DNA from 2 places in the Pseudoalteromonas sp. Z9A4 genome. Region 1 is predicted to be linked to the other one. Evidence: predicted binding sites of a transcription regulator. Region 1 holds the regulator's gene; the other holds the start of a gene.

The links. Region 1 encodes sigma-54, which starts transcription at its own class of promoters, with help from an activator protein. Its sites were predicted from a motif close to GTTGGCACGNNNNTNGNNT; they were not measured.
Region 2: a site for sigma-54 is predicted at 6,361-6,379, ahead of GQR54_RS00760 (EF-hand domain-containing protein). Genes of this name have one in related genera too.

Annotation. Positions count from the first base shown of each region.
Region 1 covers NZ_WTLA01000007.1:103,100-111,141, reverse strand. Annotated here, with positions in the region: gene mgtE (magnesium transporter) at 1-529, opposite strand, end outside; gene GQR54_RS07750 (HPr family phosphocarrier protein) at 660-932, opposite strand; gene rapZ (RNase adapter RapZ) at 975-1,820, opposite strand; gene ptsN (PTS IIA-like nitrogen regulatory protein PtsN) at 1,839-2,291, opposite strand; gene hpf (ribosome hibernation promoting factor) at 2,296-2,583, opposite strand; gene GQR54_RS07730 (RNA polymerase factor sigma-54) at 2,610-4,109, opposite strand; gene lptB (LPS export ABC transporter ATP-binding protein) at 4,179-4,904, opposite strand; gene lptA (lipopolysaccharide transport periplasmic protein LptA) at 4,901-5,446, opposite strand; gene lptC (LPS export ABC transporter periplasmic protein LptC) at 5,436-5,990, opposite strand; gene kdsC (3-deoxy-manno-octulosonate-8-phosphatase KdsC) at 5,987-6,538, opposite strand; gene GQR54_RS07705 (KpsF/GutQ family sugar-phosphate isomerase) at 6,539-7,510, opposite strand; gene GQR54_RS07700 (calcium/sodium antiporter) at 7,514-8,042, opposite strand, start outside.
Region 2 covers NZ_WTLA01000001.1:160,163-168,204, forward strand. Annotated here, with positions in the region: gene pta (phosphate acetyltransferase) at 1-1,306, opposite strand, end outside; gene GQR54_RS00730 (acetate kinase) at 1,308-2,522, opposite strand; gene yfbV (terminus macrodomain insulation protein YfbV) at 2,807-3,253, shown strand; gene GQR54_RS00740 (putative RNA methyltransferase) at 3,250-4,065, opposite strand; gene GQR54_RS00745 (energy-coupling factor ABC transporter permease) at 4,062-4,709, opposite strand; gene xthA (exodeoxyribonuclease III) at 4,715-5,521, opposite strand; gene GQR54_RS00755 (exonuclease III) at 5,762-6,193, shown strand; gene GQR54_RS00760 (EF-hand domain-containing protein) at 6,421-6,942, shown strand; gene scpB (SMC-Scp complex subunit ScpB) at 7,094-7,684, shown strand; gene rluB (23S rRNA pseudouridine(2605) synthase RluB) at 7,681-8,042, shown strand, end outside.

The DNA of each region.
Region 1 (8,042 bases):
ATAAATCATCGGTACCTTCTGGTAACTCGCCACGTAGCCTAATATACCTAAGTACAACATCGAGTGTTACGTCAGGGCGGATGGTCACCGTATCGGTGTTCATTAGCGCGCCTGCAGAGCGCTCTTGATACGAAAGTGCTTGTGTTGCACGTTCACGGTCTTGAATGTCCATCGCGCTAACAACGTCTTTGTAGACGGTGTCTGGTAGACTACGTAATACTTCACCTAAGTCATCGTGGCCCATATCTTCTGTTGCGGCTGCAATATGCTTAGGTTCCATCTGGGCAATAATGCCTAAACGAACATCTTCAGATAGTTCTTCAAGAACATCACCTTGCACATCAGGATCAACCAACTGCCAAAGGAGTCGGCGAATTTTATGCGGTGATGATTCTAATAATAATGCGGTATCACAAGGAGCTGTTTTTGCGAGCATGCGCCTAACTTGAACAAATTGACCACTATTGAGTGACTTAGTCACCTGCTTTAGTTGTTGTAGCGGGTAATCTTGTTCAAAAGCTTCAGGCATTGGCGTCCTTTATAAATTCTTATGTTACTTTATGGGGAGAGGTGAGTTAACTGGCGTCACTAACCGTATTTATTTTATATATCTGTTTTAGTCGAGGCATTTGTAATGCGAGTATTATTCTTATAACTGTTTATTCTTGTTCATTAAAACGTTGTGCTATTAATTCTCCAACAGCATGCAAAGCTTGCTCAGAATCGGGGCCTTTGCATACAACTTTTACTTCTTTGCCTTGGCTACTTTCAAGTAACATTAGTGCAAGTACGCTATCGCCTGCCGCTTCTTTGTCGTCTTGAAATAATGTAATTGTAGCATCAAACTGCACTGCCAACTGGGCAAGCACGGTAGCAGCTCTGGCGTGTAATCCTAATTTATTTTTTATTAAAAAAGTGTCTTCACAATGCATAATTTACTCTACCTAAGCTGAACAGGTTCTTATTCCGCTATATTATTTTTCTTGTTCGCGATGGCGAATTTTTACATTGGGATGTGTCATTGCAAAACTTTCACCGATGGTTTGCGCTAAATATACAGAGCGATGTTGTCCGCCTGTACACCCAATAGCAATAGTTAAATAACTGCGGTTATTTCGCTCTAAGTGCGGTAACCACGTTTGTACAAATGTTTGAATTTGCCATGTGAATTTTTGCACAATGCTGTGATTGGCCAAATAATCTTTAACGGGTTGATCTAACCCATTTAAAGGTTTTAATTCAGGTTCCCAATGTGGATTTGGTAAAAAGCGTGCATCAAATACATAGTCGGCTTCTTTTGGTATGCCGTATTTAAAACCAAATGATTCAAACGTGACAATCAGTTGCTTATCTTTTTTACCTAAAATCTTTTCACGAATAGATTCAGCAAGTTGATGAACACTCAAATCAGTCGTGTCTATCATAAAGTCGGCGCGAGTGATTAATACATCAAGTAATTCTTTTTCTTTTTTGATGGCTAAATCAAGAGGCAACGAGTCAATTGATAGTGGGTGTAATCTACGAGTTTCAGAAAAACGTTTGATCAATGTTTGATCGTCGCTATCTAAATAAAATAACGTAGGGTTTGCAAAGCCTGGCAAGTATTCAAGAATATCGTTAAATTCATCTTGTTGTTTAGGGATGTTACGCACATCAATGCTAACAGCAATTTTATCGTAGCTATCAGACACACTGCGAACTAATGAAGGAAGCAAGTTAACTGGAATATTATCTACGCAATAATAACCTAAATCTTCTACAACGCGTAAAGCAACCGACTTTCCAGAACCAGAACGGCCGCTTATGATAATTAACTCCATTTAACACCCTTTATAAAACTATGATTGATTGACAATAACTTGGTAAAGCTCAGTATCTGATTTTGCACTGCGTAACTGTTTACAAAAATCTTTGTTGTTTAGTTTATCAGCAATGGTTGCTAGAGTCTTTAAGTGCTGCTGGTTATCGCCATCTGGTACGATGAGTGCGACGAAAATATCAACAGGGCGATTATCGATCGCATCAAAATTTATTGGAGTTTCGCTAACGAGTACTAAAGCCAAAGGCTCTTCTGCACCGCTCATTCTTCCATGAGGAATGGCAATGCCACGCCCTATACCTGTACTACCCAATTTTTCTCTGCTCATTAAAGCATTAAGAATATCTTGTTGCGGTAGGTACGGAAGTTTGTCGTGAGCAAGTTCGCTAATGAACTCTAAAATTCTTTTTTTGCTATTAAAAAGGACCGCAGCTTTGCTGCAGTCCTGGCATATAAGTGAGCTTAATTTCATCATATTAGTGTCGAGCAAGCTTCTCTTTGTGTTTAATTACTTGTCGATCGAGCTTGTCGATCAACGAGTCAATGGCGGCATACATATCTTGATGTTCTGTAGAGGCAAATAGCTCAGCACCGCTTACGTGTATCGTGGCTTCTGCTTTTTGGTTTAATTTTTCTACATCGAGAATGACATGAACATTATTAATATGATCAGAGTGTCTTTCTAGCTTCGCAAATTTAGTATTAATATAGTCTCTTAGTGAATCGGTTAATTCTACGTGGCGACCAGTTAAGTTTAGTTGCATAAGCATTACCCTCTTAGTTTAGCGTCTTAAATCAAACTTTTACGTTGATTTGACGGTGGAATAGACAGAGATTCGCGATATTTTGCGATTGTGCGTCTCGCTACTTTAATTCCTTGCTCAGCCAATATATCCGCTATTTTGCTATCACTCAATGGTTTTACTGAGTTTTCTGCAGCGATTAATTTTCGGATAAGAGCACGTATAGCCGTAGATGAACATTCACCACCGTTTTCGGTGCTTACATGGCTTGAGAAAAAGTATTTTAGCTCAAATATACCACGGGGTGTGTGCATATACTTTTGGGTTGTTACGCGCGAAATCGTTGATTCGTGCATTTCTACCATTTCAGCAACATCATTTAAAACCATTGGTTTCATGGCTTCAGGGCCGTGTTCAAAAAAGCCTTGTTGTTGCTTAACAATGCAATTGGTTACTTTTAATAGCGTGTCATTTCTACTTTCTAAGCTTTTAATAAACCATTTAGCTTCTTGTAAATGCGAGCGAATAAACTGGCTGTCACCACTGGATTTTACAGTGCGAGACATTGCTGCGTATTGGCTATTAACACGAATTTTAGGCATGCTATCTGGGTTTAGTTCAACAACCCAGCGGCCTTTTATTTTTTTAACTGACACATCAGGAATAACATACTCAGATTCTTCTCTTACAATAGTATCTGCAGGTTTAGGGCTAAGAGTATGTATTAATGTCATTACTTCTTTAAGCTCTTCTTCTTTGAGCTTAGTTTTCTTCATTAATGTACGATAGTCACGAGCAGCTAATAAATCAATATGCTCGGTTAAAATCATTTTTGTTTCATTAATGTAAGGTGTTTCTTTGTCAAACTGGTTAAGCTGAATACACAAACACTCTTGTAAACTACGCGCAGCAATACCGACAGGATCAAACAGTTGGATGCGTTTTAATACAGCTTCAATTTCATCAAGTTCGACTTCGTTATCATCTTCGTTTTCTTGATTAAAGCTTTCTAAAATCTCTTCGCAGCTTAGTGTTAAAATACCTGAATCATCGACGGCTTCTACAATCGCAATAGCAATAGCTTCGTCTGTAGGGCTAAATGGCGTTAGTTGTAACTGCCACATTAAATACTCATGGAGCGTTTCAGTAGAGGCGCCTTGGTATATTGACTCGTCTTCAGGCATTGGACCTGATGATGCTGCAGGGGCGGCACTCATGTACTCATCCCAGCTAACATCCATAGCCATGTCGTCACTTAGCGTGTCTTTTGCAAGTGCTTCACCACTATCTTGTTCATATTCGCTTGGAGCATCATCGGCAGATGCGCTAACAGTTATGTCATCGGTATCAGCTTTTTGCTCGTTTTTACCTGCAGCGTCTTCTGAATAATCTGCCTCTTCAACCTCTAATAGCGGGTTGCTGTCGAGAGCTTCTTGTATTTCTTGCTGGAGATCCAATGTACTGAGTTGCAACAAACGAATAGCTTGTTGCAGCTGTGGAGTCATTGTAAGTTGCTGGCCCATGCGCAGCTGTAGTGATTGCCTCATGTATCTCTAACAATCCTTTTATGTTGTTATAATTAATACTAGCAGATGCTTAAAGACATGGCGTAAATGTTACAGCCTAAATTGCTCGCCTAAGTAAACATCGCGTACTGTTTTATCATTTAATACGTGTTCTGGAGTACCTGATGCAATCAGCTCCCCATGAGAAACAATGTAGGCTTTTTCACAAACATCAAGGGTTTCTCTTACGTTATGATCGGTAATCAATACACCAATCCCACGATTTTTGAGATGTTCTATTATTTTCTTTATATCTAATACCGAAATCGGGTCAACACCTGCAAATGGTTCATCCAATAATATAAATTTAGGATCGGCTGCCAGCGCACGTGCTATTTCCACGCGGCGACGTTCGCCACCCGATAATGCCATACCTTGGCTATCACGAATGTGTTGTATGCTAAATTCATCTAATAATTTATCGAGCGTGTCTTCTCGGGCTTGCTTATTTAACTCTTTGCGTGTTTCTAAAATTGCCATTAAGTTTTGATAAACAGTCAGTTTTCTAAAAATTGAAGACTCTTGTGGTAAGTAGCCAATGCCTAATCTAGCACGACTATGCATAGGTAAAAGAGTAATATCGTTATCATCGATAGAAATTTTACCTTTGTCGCTAGGTACAAGTCCCACAATCATATAAAACGTGGTGGTTTTACCTGCGCCGTTAGGACCAAGTAAACCAACAATACTGCCTGCTTTGACTTCAAGGCCGACGTTTTTGACAACTTCACGACCTTTATAGCTCTTTGCTAATAGTTCTGCTTTTAATGTACTCATGGCTGACCTTTATCGTCTTTTTTACTTTTTTTAGTTTCGATAGGCACTAAAATAGTGTGAACGCGGTCAGTTGAGTTTTCATCTTTTTCGGCACTGATTAACTGTTGTTCTATATCGTAGGTAATACTTTTAGCATTAATTTTTTGTCCTGCTTGCGATACTTCTGCATTACCAACGAGCGTTAAAAAACGTTTAGATACATCGTAACGAACTTCGTCTGCACTGGCGCTCATAGTTGTGCCATCTGATTGCTTCTCTTCAAAGCGAGCAGGGCTACCCGTGGCAATTAATAGTTGCTGGTTATCACCAAGTTCATCGCGCTTATGTACTTCGAGGCGGTCTGCTGTAATTCGGCGATTACCGTGAATAATCTCAACGTTTTTCTCAAAAATACCCACGTTAGCTTTTAATTGGCCTTCTTGCTTATCGGCGCTTATTGAAATTTGATTTGCAGCAGGTTGCGAGTTTTGCTCTGCAGCACTACTATTAAACGCTAGTATAAGTGTAGGAATAATAAGTGATTTTAATATTTTATTGGTCATAATATATGGTTCGCGTATGGTTAATTAGTTTTATCACTTCGGTTTTTAAGTCGGCTTCTAGGCCTTTACCAGTGATTTTTAAATTGGGTCCGGTGATGATAACGGGTTGCTCCGAACGCATTGTTAATAGCTTTATATCTACCTGAATATTATCAGCATTGATTTTGTCTATCATGGCGTTATCGGTTAAGTTTTTGGCAACCACATTACCTTCTAAAATTAATTGCTTGTCTTCGTATAATGTTGCTTCGTCTGCATTTATTTGCCACGTTTGCTTTTCGTTATATAAAGTAAAAATGGGTTTTTCAAAAAATGTAAAACCTAATTGCTGATATAGCTCCATTTTAGCAGCAGTGACTTTGTGGCTAATTTTACCTTGCTCGTCATAGGCTGTTTGTTTGAGTTCAATAGCTATGTAGTCAGGTTTTGCAATAACTTCAGGCTCAGCCTGAGGTGCAACATTAGTTTGTGTAAAATAAGGGTACCAAAGCCAAACCATACAGCTAATGAATAAAACGCTTAATATTATGCGCGCTGCATTCATGAACTAGTGCCTTGTGTAGTTAATGCTTTACCATTTTCAAGCATGAGCAGGTCGGTAAGCTCTCTCACTGCGCCAAAGCCGCCAGGCATTTGCGTTACATAGTGTGATAAACGTTTAATAAGTGGATGGGCATCATTTACTGCAACAGCAAAGCCGACGAATTCCATAACGGGCATGTCAGGACCATCATCACCGATATAAGCAATTTGTTCATCACTAAGGTTGAGTTTATCTTTTAGCTCTTGATAGGCAATGAGCTTATTTTCTTGGCCTTGATAAATATGCTGTACGGTTAAGCTGCTCATACGTTGTTGCACTATTTGTGAATGACGACCAGTAATTACAGCAACTTCAAAGCCACTGTTTATAAGCGCTTTAATGCCAAAACCATCTTTTGTATTAAATGCTTTTAGCTCTTCACCTTGATTACCAAGATAAATACGGCCATCAGAAAATACACCATCAATATCGCATATAAGTAGCTTTACTTTTTTAGCGCGTGCTTTTGCATCATCGCTCAGCGGTTGATAGAGTTCTTCAAATTGCATTTATAACACTCCTGCTTTTAATAGGTCTTGCATGTTCAATGCGCCAATAGGCTGATTTAGCTCATTGACAACGATTAAGCCATTTATACGTTTGTGTTCCATAATATTAAGCGCTTCAGCGGCTAAAATATCTTGCGTAGCCGTAGTACATGACTTAGTCATAACAACATCTATTTGTGTTGTATGAATATCAATTCTTTGCTCTAAAATACGACGTAAATCGCCATCGGTAAATAGGCCTACTAATTGCTGATTATCATCAACAATGGCTGTCATGCCTAACCCTTTAGCAGACATTTCAATAAGGGCGTCTTTAACTGTTTGTGAAACGCTAATAATAGGTGTATTTACGCCGCCGTGCATAACATCTTTTAAAGTGAGTAATAAGCGCTTACCTAAACTACCACCTGGGTGAGATAACGCGAAGTCATCAGCAGTAAAGCCGCGAGCTTCTAATAATGCAACTGCCATGGCATCGCCCATCGCAAGTGTTGCAGTGGTACTTGATGTAGGAGCTAGTCCCAATGAGCAGGCTTCTTTTTCTACTTTAATGCACACATGCACATTAGCAAGGGTCGCCATGGTTGATTGCGTATTGCCAGTCATCGATATCATTTTGGCACCAAGTCGTTTTAAAACGGGAATGATATTTAAAACTTCGCTGGTCTCACCTGAATTAGAAATAAGCATAACCACGTCATTTTTAGTGATCATACCTAAATCACCATGACTTGCTTCACCAGGGTGAACAAAAAATGCAGGACTGCCAGTGCTTGCAAGGGTTGCTGCTATTTTATTGCCAATATGACCTGATTTACCCATACCAATGACAATAATACGGCCTTCACAGTCGTACATTAATTGGCATGCGTTATGAAAATTCTCATCTACATATTGTGCAATATCACTAAGTGCTTGGCGTTCAACATCTAAAACGCGAAGGCCTTGTTCAATAAAATTTAGCGTTGCCATTATTTACCCTACTTGACTAAAAATATACCCTTGGTAACCCAAAAACGCTATTAGCAATAAGCCGCCTTCTACTCTATTGATACGTTGGGTGCCTCTAAAGTTCAATGACATAATAATAAGAGCAAGTGTTGCGCCAATCATAATTAATACGTCTCGGCTTACTAATGATGGGTCAATGGCAGAAGGGTTAATAATACCGGCAAGTGGTAATACCGCTAGAATATTAAATATGTTTGAGCCAACAATATTACCTAGTGCTAAATCATCTTCATTTTTAAGTACACCTGCAACCGAAGCGGCAAGTTCAGGCAAACTAGTACCGATGGCAATAATTGTTAAGCCAATGACTAAGTCGCTTAAGCCGAAGTATTTAGCAATATCTACAGCCGAACCTATTAAAAAATGAGAGCTAACAGGTAGGAGTATCATGCCGACAACTAACCAAAATACCGCTTTTTTCGTAGGTACATCGTTAGGGACGTCGTCGCAGGCTTCTGAGACAAATGGGTCATCTTGGTTTTTTGCACGCATA
Region 2 (8,042 bases), on a different contig from region 1:
CTAGTAATATAGTTTTAGCAATTCCGCGTTGACCACAAATAGCAGCCGCTTTAATTGTACGAGGTTCATTACCTTCTGGTAGAACCACGGTTTTACCTGCTTTACGCGCTTTAGTGGTAAGTAAGTAACGAAATGCGGGTGGTGATAACTTACGAGTTTTACCTACACTTTTAGCTAGAGTATCTAGCCAGCTTGAATTGATATGCTCTGCGTTGTGATCTTTTACTTTTTCAATACGTTGGTCATCATCATTTGGTACTTCCATATTAAAGTTATGCAGTAGTAATGATGTACGCCACGTGTCTGCATCGGTTGCGAGTATTGGCAAACCGGTTTTCATGGCTTGCTCACACAAGGCCATAATACGTGGCTCTGGCTCAAAACCACCGGTGAGTAATATAGCGCCAAGTTTAGTGCCGTTCATAGCAGATAAGCACGCAGCAACAAGTATGTCAGAGCGATCGCCCGGTGTTACTAATAAAGCGCCTGGCGTAAAATAATTTAAAATATTTGAAACCGTACGAGCACAAAAAGTAATACGGCGCAGACGACGATGAAGCATATCGCCTTCGTTAATAATCGTGGCTTTTAAGTATGCGCTTAAGTCTTTTACGCGCGGCGCTACTAAGTCAAAATCCCACGGGATTGCACCAAGTAACATAAACGGATTTTTTTTAAAAATAGGTAGGGATGCTAAACGATTTAACTCGTTTTCAAGCTCTTCAGGTTTATAGGCATCGACTAAATCGGCGCGTGCACGACCTTCTTCATCAAGTGGCGCATTTACTTTATTAAAAATACAGCCCAGTACGCGAGGATGATCGATACCACCGTAGTTACCTGCTGCAATTTCAAGGCGGTCTTCTATTTGAGTAATGGTGTAATTACCTGGAGTAAGTACAAATACAATTTCGGCGCCGAGGGTTTGCGCAATTTCGCGGTTTACACGCCCAGCATAAGGTTGGCGACGAGTAGGTACCATACCTTCAATAATAGCGACTTCGTCGTCGTTTATTTTACTTTCAAAGCGTTCAACAATTTCCTCTAGTAGGTCATCACCTTTACCGTCGCCAATCATTTGCTCAGCATAATCAAGTGCAAAAGGCATTGGTGGGTTAATAGGTGAGCCTTGAGTAACTATTTGCGTTGATTTTTCAGGGCCTGTTTCACCAGAACGAGGCTGAGCTATTGGTTTAAAAAAGTTAACTTTAACTGTTTTTTGTTCAAGTGCACGCACTAAACCAACTGATACCGACGTTAAACCCACACCGGTAGAAACAGGAATTAACATAATACGACGTGCCATATTAAAGCTCCTTTACAATATTTGCAGCATCGCTTGCTATTACCCACTCTTCGTTTATAGGTATGACGATAACTTTAATTTTTGTTTTTTTAGCGCTAATAATCCCTTGTTGTCCAAATCGCGCATTAAGGTTAGCTTGCTCATCACAATCAATGTTTAAAAAGGCAAGTTGAGAGATTACTTTTTTACGAATAAGATCTGAATTTTCGCCAATACCACCAGTAAAAATTACAGCGTCTAGGCGCTGTAATGGCACCATGTAGGCTGCAATTTGTTTGGCTAGCCGGTAGCAAAACATATCAATTGCTAGAGTTGCTCTTTGATTCCCAGAAAGCGAAGCTTCTTCAATTGTACGGCAATCGTTAGAAAGCCCACTTATGCCCAGTAAACCGCTTTCTTGATTTAGTAAATCGTCAATTTGCTGCGCGCTATAGTTTAGTTGTGTATTTAAAAAGTTAAATAAACCGGGATCGATATCACCACTACGCATACCCATAATTAAGCCTGCAAGGGGAGTTAAGCCCATACTTGTATCAACACTTTTACCATTTTTTATTGCACATACAGAGCAGCCATTACCTAAATGAGCACTAATAAAATTACTTTCTTCAAGGGATTGATTTAATAGCTGAGCGGCTTGATCTGCAACATAGCAGTGGCTTGTACCATGAAAACCATAACGCCTTACGCCAAACTCGGTATATAACTTATAAGGAAGAGCATAAAGATAAGCGACTTCATCCATAGTTTGATGAAACGCGGTGTCAAATACCGCGACTTGGGGTAATCCTTTAAAAGTTTCTTTTGCAGATGAAATGCCTAATAAGTTAGCATGCCCGTGGAGTGGAGCAAGTGTTGCAGCTTGTGTAATTCCCGAAATAACATCTTCGTCTATAAGTATTGATTGTATAAAATGTTCACCACCGTGAACAACACGGTGACCTACCGCTATTAAGTGCTCATCTAATTTATGTGATTTAATTAATGCCACTAGGGTATTGATTGCTTCAGCATGAGCTTCGTTAGCTTTCAAATTAATAGCGGTCTTAGCCCCATTATATTTATATTTTATTGAAGGTGCTTCGCTTCCCAAGCGTTCAGCCAAACCAGAGATGACCTCGTAACCATTATTTGGATCTATAATGGCAAACTTTAAGCTAGAGCTACCACAATTTAAAACTAAAACGTGTTGTGATTCAGGAGGGGTTGTTGGCATAGATTCAATTCCCATAAACAAATTTAGTAAGTAAACGTTAATACGTAATCGTTACACTTACGGTATTAAATAAAGCAAAAACAATTGAGTGATCAAATGCAGAACAGTTAACGTAATGTTAAATACTTTACCTTAATTAGAGGGTTTTAGTTAGAACTGTATGCTATTTAATGGTAAATTTAAGCTCTTTAGCGCGGACAGTGTAACTCCTTCATTTTGTGTTACACTTTGCGTATAGCTCGTTTTTCCATTGTATTTAAAAGCAGTATCTGTGAGGAGTCATGATGCAAAAAAGTGTGATGTCACAACTACAAACAGGCCGTTTGTATGGTAAAAAATGGCCAATGCGCAAAGAGCTTGCGCCCTTATTTTTAGAGTTTAGAGTAATTAGAGCGACTGAGCTTGCCATTACAGTAATGCCAATCTTAGCCATGCTAACATTGTTTTTTCAGCTAAATTACTTGGGTTCTGATTTTTTACCGCAAGCCATTGCAAGTGCATTATTTTTTATATCGCTACCATTACAAGGTTTATTTTGGTTGGGTAAGCGAGCGCAAACGCCTTTAGAGCCTGCGATGCAAAAATGGTATAACGAGCTGTACACTAAAATGGCAGCTAATGGATATCAAACGCAGTTAAGTGAAAACAAGCCCCGTTATATGGAGCTTGCCAATTTACTTAAAGATATGTTTGATAAAATGGACAGGGCGTTTACTAAAGAGCAGTTTTAGAGAGTTACATCATTATCTATTTTGGTAAACTGAGTAATATAAAACGATAAGGTGACAGTGTGTTCACCTTTTTCTTCGAGTGCTTTCCAGTTCTCGGGTCTAAACTTCCATGCAAATGGCGTCATCATTATTAAGTTTTTAATATCAGTAAAGCTAAGCGCTATATGCTCTGTTAAAAGGATCTGCTCTGATTTTTGAAACCCTTTTGGAGTGGCTATTTCAGTATGTTCGTTTACTTCTGAATATATATACGATTTTAGTTCTTTTAAATGACAAGGTCCTGGGCTTGCAACTACTAATGTTGCGTTTTGATTTGCTAGGCGTTCAAGCTCTTGCTCAAACAAAGGTGCAAATACACTTATAAGTACATCAGCAAATTGGCTTTTAAAGGGCGCTTGGCTGATTGATGCCACACTAAATTGGCAATTAGGGTAGCGCTTAGCTGCATATCTAACCGCTGATTTTGAAATGTCGACACCGTATACAACAGCATTTGTTTTATTCGCGATTGCTTGGGTATAAAACCCTTCACCGCATCCTAAATCAATAATAGTATTCGCACTTATATTACTGATTATATCACTAAGGCTTTGCTGTAAAAAACGATAATACCCACGCTCTAAAAATGCACGTCTGGCTTGTACCATTTCAAGTGAATCACCCGGTTGTTTTGAATTTTTCTGTTGCACAGGCAGTAAATTAACATAGCCTTCTTTAGCAAAATCAAAGCTGTGGTTGTTAGCACAACGAAGTGTTGAATCAGTTTTCAAAAGTGCTAGGTTACACAGCGGGCATTGATATTCAAGACTCATGAGCCTAGGTAGTCCTTATCGTAAAAAGTTTTTACCCAATGTGGGCGATAGGTGATCATAATTGTTATAGCCATGCCATTGAGCATAGCTTCAGGAAACCAAATAATAGCACTTAAATAAACGTAGTTATCTGCAAGTTCTTGCCAATTGTATTGCCCTATAGCTAAGTAAAATAAAGCACCTAGGCTTATTTTTATACAGGCTATAAATCCTGCGGTTATAAACGCGCAAACAAATATATAAACAAAAAAATGACGAGGTAAATATTGGTAACTAATTATAAAGCCAAGATAGCTCAATATTATAGGAACAAACGCACCAATAAGCAGTTGTACTGGTAACAGTTCAAGCTCAATTTGACCAAAGGCAGCCAGTAGGGCTGTGGCAAGTAAGCTACTTAAAATAGTCAATCGCCAGCCTAAAATTAATGTAGCTGCCGTAACACCTAGTATGTGTAAATCAAGGCCAGTTAAAATGCCAGCCTTTATTCGCCAAAGTACTGCAAACACTAACGCACACGCAAGCACACCAGTTTGACGGACTGGCGTATTAAGCAATGTTTTATATGTTTCTCTATCAAAGCTTAAAATAGCAATGATAATTACAAGAGCCCAAAGTAGCCCCTGCATTGTTAGGCTGAGCATAATAATTACTTAAATGTTGACCATATAGGGGCATGATCTGACGGTTTTTCAATACCGCGAAGTTCGTAATCAATACCTGTATCTATGCAGCGTGCTGCAAGCTCATTGGTTGCAAGCACTACATCTATACGAAGTCCTCGATTATCTACAAACCCTTTAGAGCGATAGTCAAACCACGAGTATTGATCGTCTGTTTCGGGGTTTTGCTCTCTAAAGGTGTCTTTAAAACCCCAATTAAGTAATGTTGCAAGCCATTCACGTTCTACCGGTTGGAAAGAACATTTACCCGTTTTTAACCAACGTTTAGCATTTACGTCGCCAATACCAATATCTAAATCGGTAGGTGATATGTTGATATCACCCATAACGATGACGTCTTGATCGGGTGTGTGATTGGTTTCAAGGTGTGTCATTAAATCTTTATAAAATTGACGTTTATAAGGGAATTTAGTTTCGTGATTAATATTATCACCTTGTGGGAAATAGCCATTCATAACAGTAAGGTCGCGACCGTTTTCTTGTTCAACAGTGACGCTTATCATGCGTTTTTGCGATTCATCTGTATCGGTGGCAAAACCTTTTAAGACCGACTTAGGCTCTTTTTTGCATAACATAGCTACGCCATAATGCGCTTTTTGACCATGAAAGTAGACGTGATATCCCATTTTTTGTACATCTTCTAATGGGAATGCTTCGTCGTGAACTTTAATCTCTTGCAAGCCAATAACGTCTGGTTGATGCTTGTCGATAATTGCTTGTAATTGGTGAAGACGAGCACGCAGACCATTGATATTGAAAGAAATCACTTTCATAAAATTTACCTTAAAATTGGTTCTATTTAATAGATTAAATTGTATCAGTAAATACGCGTACATAACATGACTGAATTGAGATAATAGCTGCACAAATGTTGATCAATTGGTGGGTAAAGTTTAAACATTGTGAATACAATATTAATTATTTAAATAAATAAAAAATTCAATTGAACTTAACTTTATTGAATATATAATGCGCGAAATTCACTTGTTTAGCTCGTTCAAATAGGATCTCTCATGAAAACTCAACTACTTTTAGCCACTGCTTTACTAGCATCTGCAACTGCGTCAGCTCAAAGCAATACTTACTTTAGCCAAGATAACAAAATTGAGTCTAAGTTATGTGTACTAAGTGCAAACGAAGGCTTTAGCGTTGCTCGTAAAGAAGCTGCCCAGCACGGTGTTTACCTATCTCGTTTTTCTAAAAGCATTTTATGTAATGGTGAAGATATTCGTGATATTGCTAAAAAAACGACATTACGCAACGCATCAGTTGAGAAAGTAGAAGTATTTGCAAAAGACGCTCAGCAAGAAACTCAATTATGTATGACGGCTTTAAAACAAGGTTTAGCACCTGTTCGTCAAAAAATTGGTAACCTAAACTCATTAAAATGTAATGGTCAAAACGTTACTGAGTTTGTTAAACGCTACCAAAACGCAGCAATCTAATTATTAGTTTAACTATATAAGTAAAATTGAAATACCTGGTTTTTACCAGGTATTTTTTTGCAAAAATTACAAGGGTGTTTGCAAAGCTTGCAGGCTTAACTTATTGAAAGTGTTTAATAAACATACTATAAAATCGTTAAGCTGTTGATTTATTTGGTTTAACTATTGTTGGCATCCGAATTGTATTAACTAGGGTGACATTTAATTAATTACGAAGGATACGTCTTATGAAAAAGTTAACATTAGCAGCCACTATTCTAGCATCATTAAGCCTAGCGGCTTGTTCATCTAATCAAGGTCTTGAAAGAATAGACAGTGACTTTGCAAGTTTAGATAATGATAGCGATGGCTACATCTCAAAAGTTGAAGCTGATGACGATAGCATTTGGGGCCATTTTTCAAATATTGATACCAATATGGATAACGAAATTAGCCGCAAAGAATTTAACACTTATATGAAGCTTAATAATGGCAAAGTAGCCACTGATTCTGAAGTAAGTGAGTCGGCATTTAAAGCTGAAATTACTAAATTCGATAAAATTGAAAGCAGCTTTGCAAGTCTAGATAACGACAGCAATGGCTATATCTCGGTAGTTGAAGGTAACGATGATGATATTTCAAATCATTTTGGTTACATGGATAAAAACCAAGATAAGCGCATCAGTAAAAGCGAGTTTATGGGTTACATTAAAAAATACGGTAACGCAGTAGCTGAAGATGATGCATTAGAAGCTTTTAAAAGTAACTAATAGTTACCATTTTAGTAAGTAAGATTAAAGCCAGTGCTAGTCACTGGCTTTTTTGTGTTTTAAATTTAGTTATTTGATAGATATATTTTCCTAGTTTGGTGTTGTTCTGTCATAATAGATGGCTGTGTATTTTTATTTGTTAAGAGTGTGTATGGCGGGTCGGCGAATTAGTGATGAACAACTAGTTGAGATCATTGAAGCAGCTATTTTTGTTGCAGATAAGCCTGTTAGTAAACGCCACCTCAAAGACATCGTATTAATAGATTTAGCTATTTCTATGGTGCGAATAAATGAAGCAATAGATACAATACAAGAGCATTTTCAAACTCGTGGTATTCGCTTAGTTGAAGTTGGTAGTGGGTATCGGTTTCAGGCATGCAGTAGTTTAAGCCCTTGGTTAAATAACTTGTGGCAAGAACGCGCACCAAAATACTCGCGTGCTTTACTGGAAACATTATCACTTATTGCATACAGGCAGCCCATTACACGCGGCGAAATTGAGCAAGTAAGAGGTGTTACTACGGGTTCGAATATTATTAAAACCTTACTCGAAAGAGAGTGGGTTAAAGTGGTAGGGCATAAAGAGGTTCCGGGAAAGCCGGCTTTATATGCAACTACTAAGCAATTTTTAGATTATTTTTCGTTAACTGGGCTTGAAAATTTACCTGCGTTGCCAACAGAGCAGCAAAGTAAAATTAACCAGTTATTGAGCGATCCTTCTGTGAGAGAACCATCCGAATGAGTATTATACAAGGTGAAAAGTTACAAAAAGTCTTAGCCCGTGCAGGCGTAGGCTCACGCCGTGAAATGGAAAAATACATTGACGCAAACCGCGTTAGTGTAAACGGTAAAGTGGCAAAGTTAGGTGACCGTGTTGAAGAAACCGATTTGATTCGTGTTGACGGACACAGTGTAAAAATCGAAGAAAAAGCAGACCGAATCTGTCGTGTGATTATGTATAACAAACCAGAAGGTGAATTAAGTACACGTAAAGATCCTGAAGGGCGTCGTACTGTATTTGACCGACTTCCGCGTATTGATGGCGATCGCTGGATTGCGGTCGGTCGACTAGACGTTAATACATCGGGTTTAATGCTTTT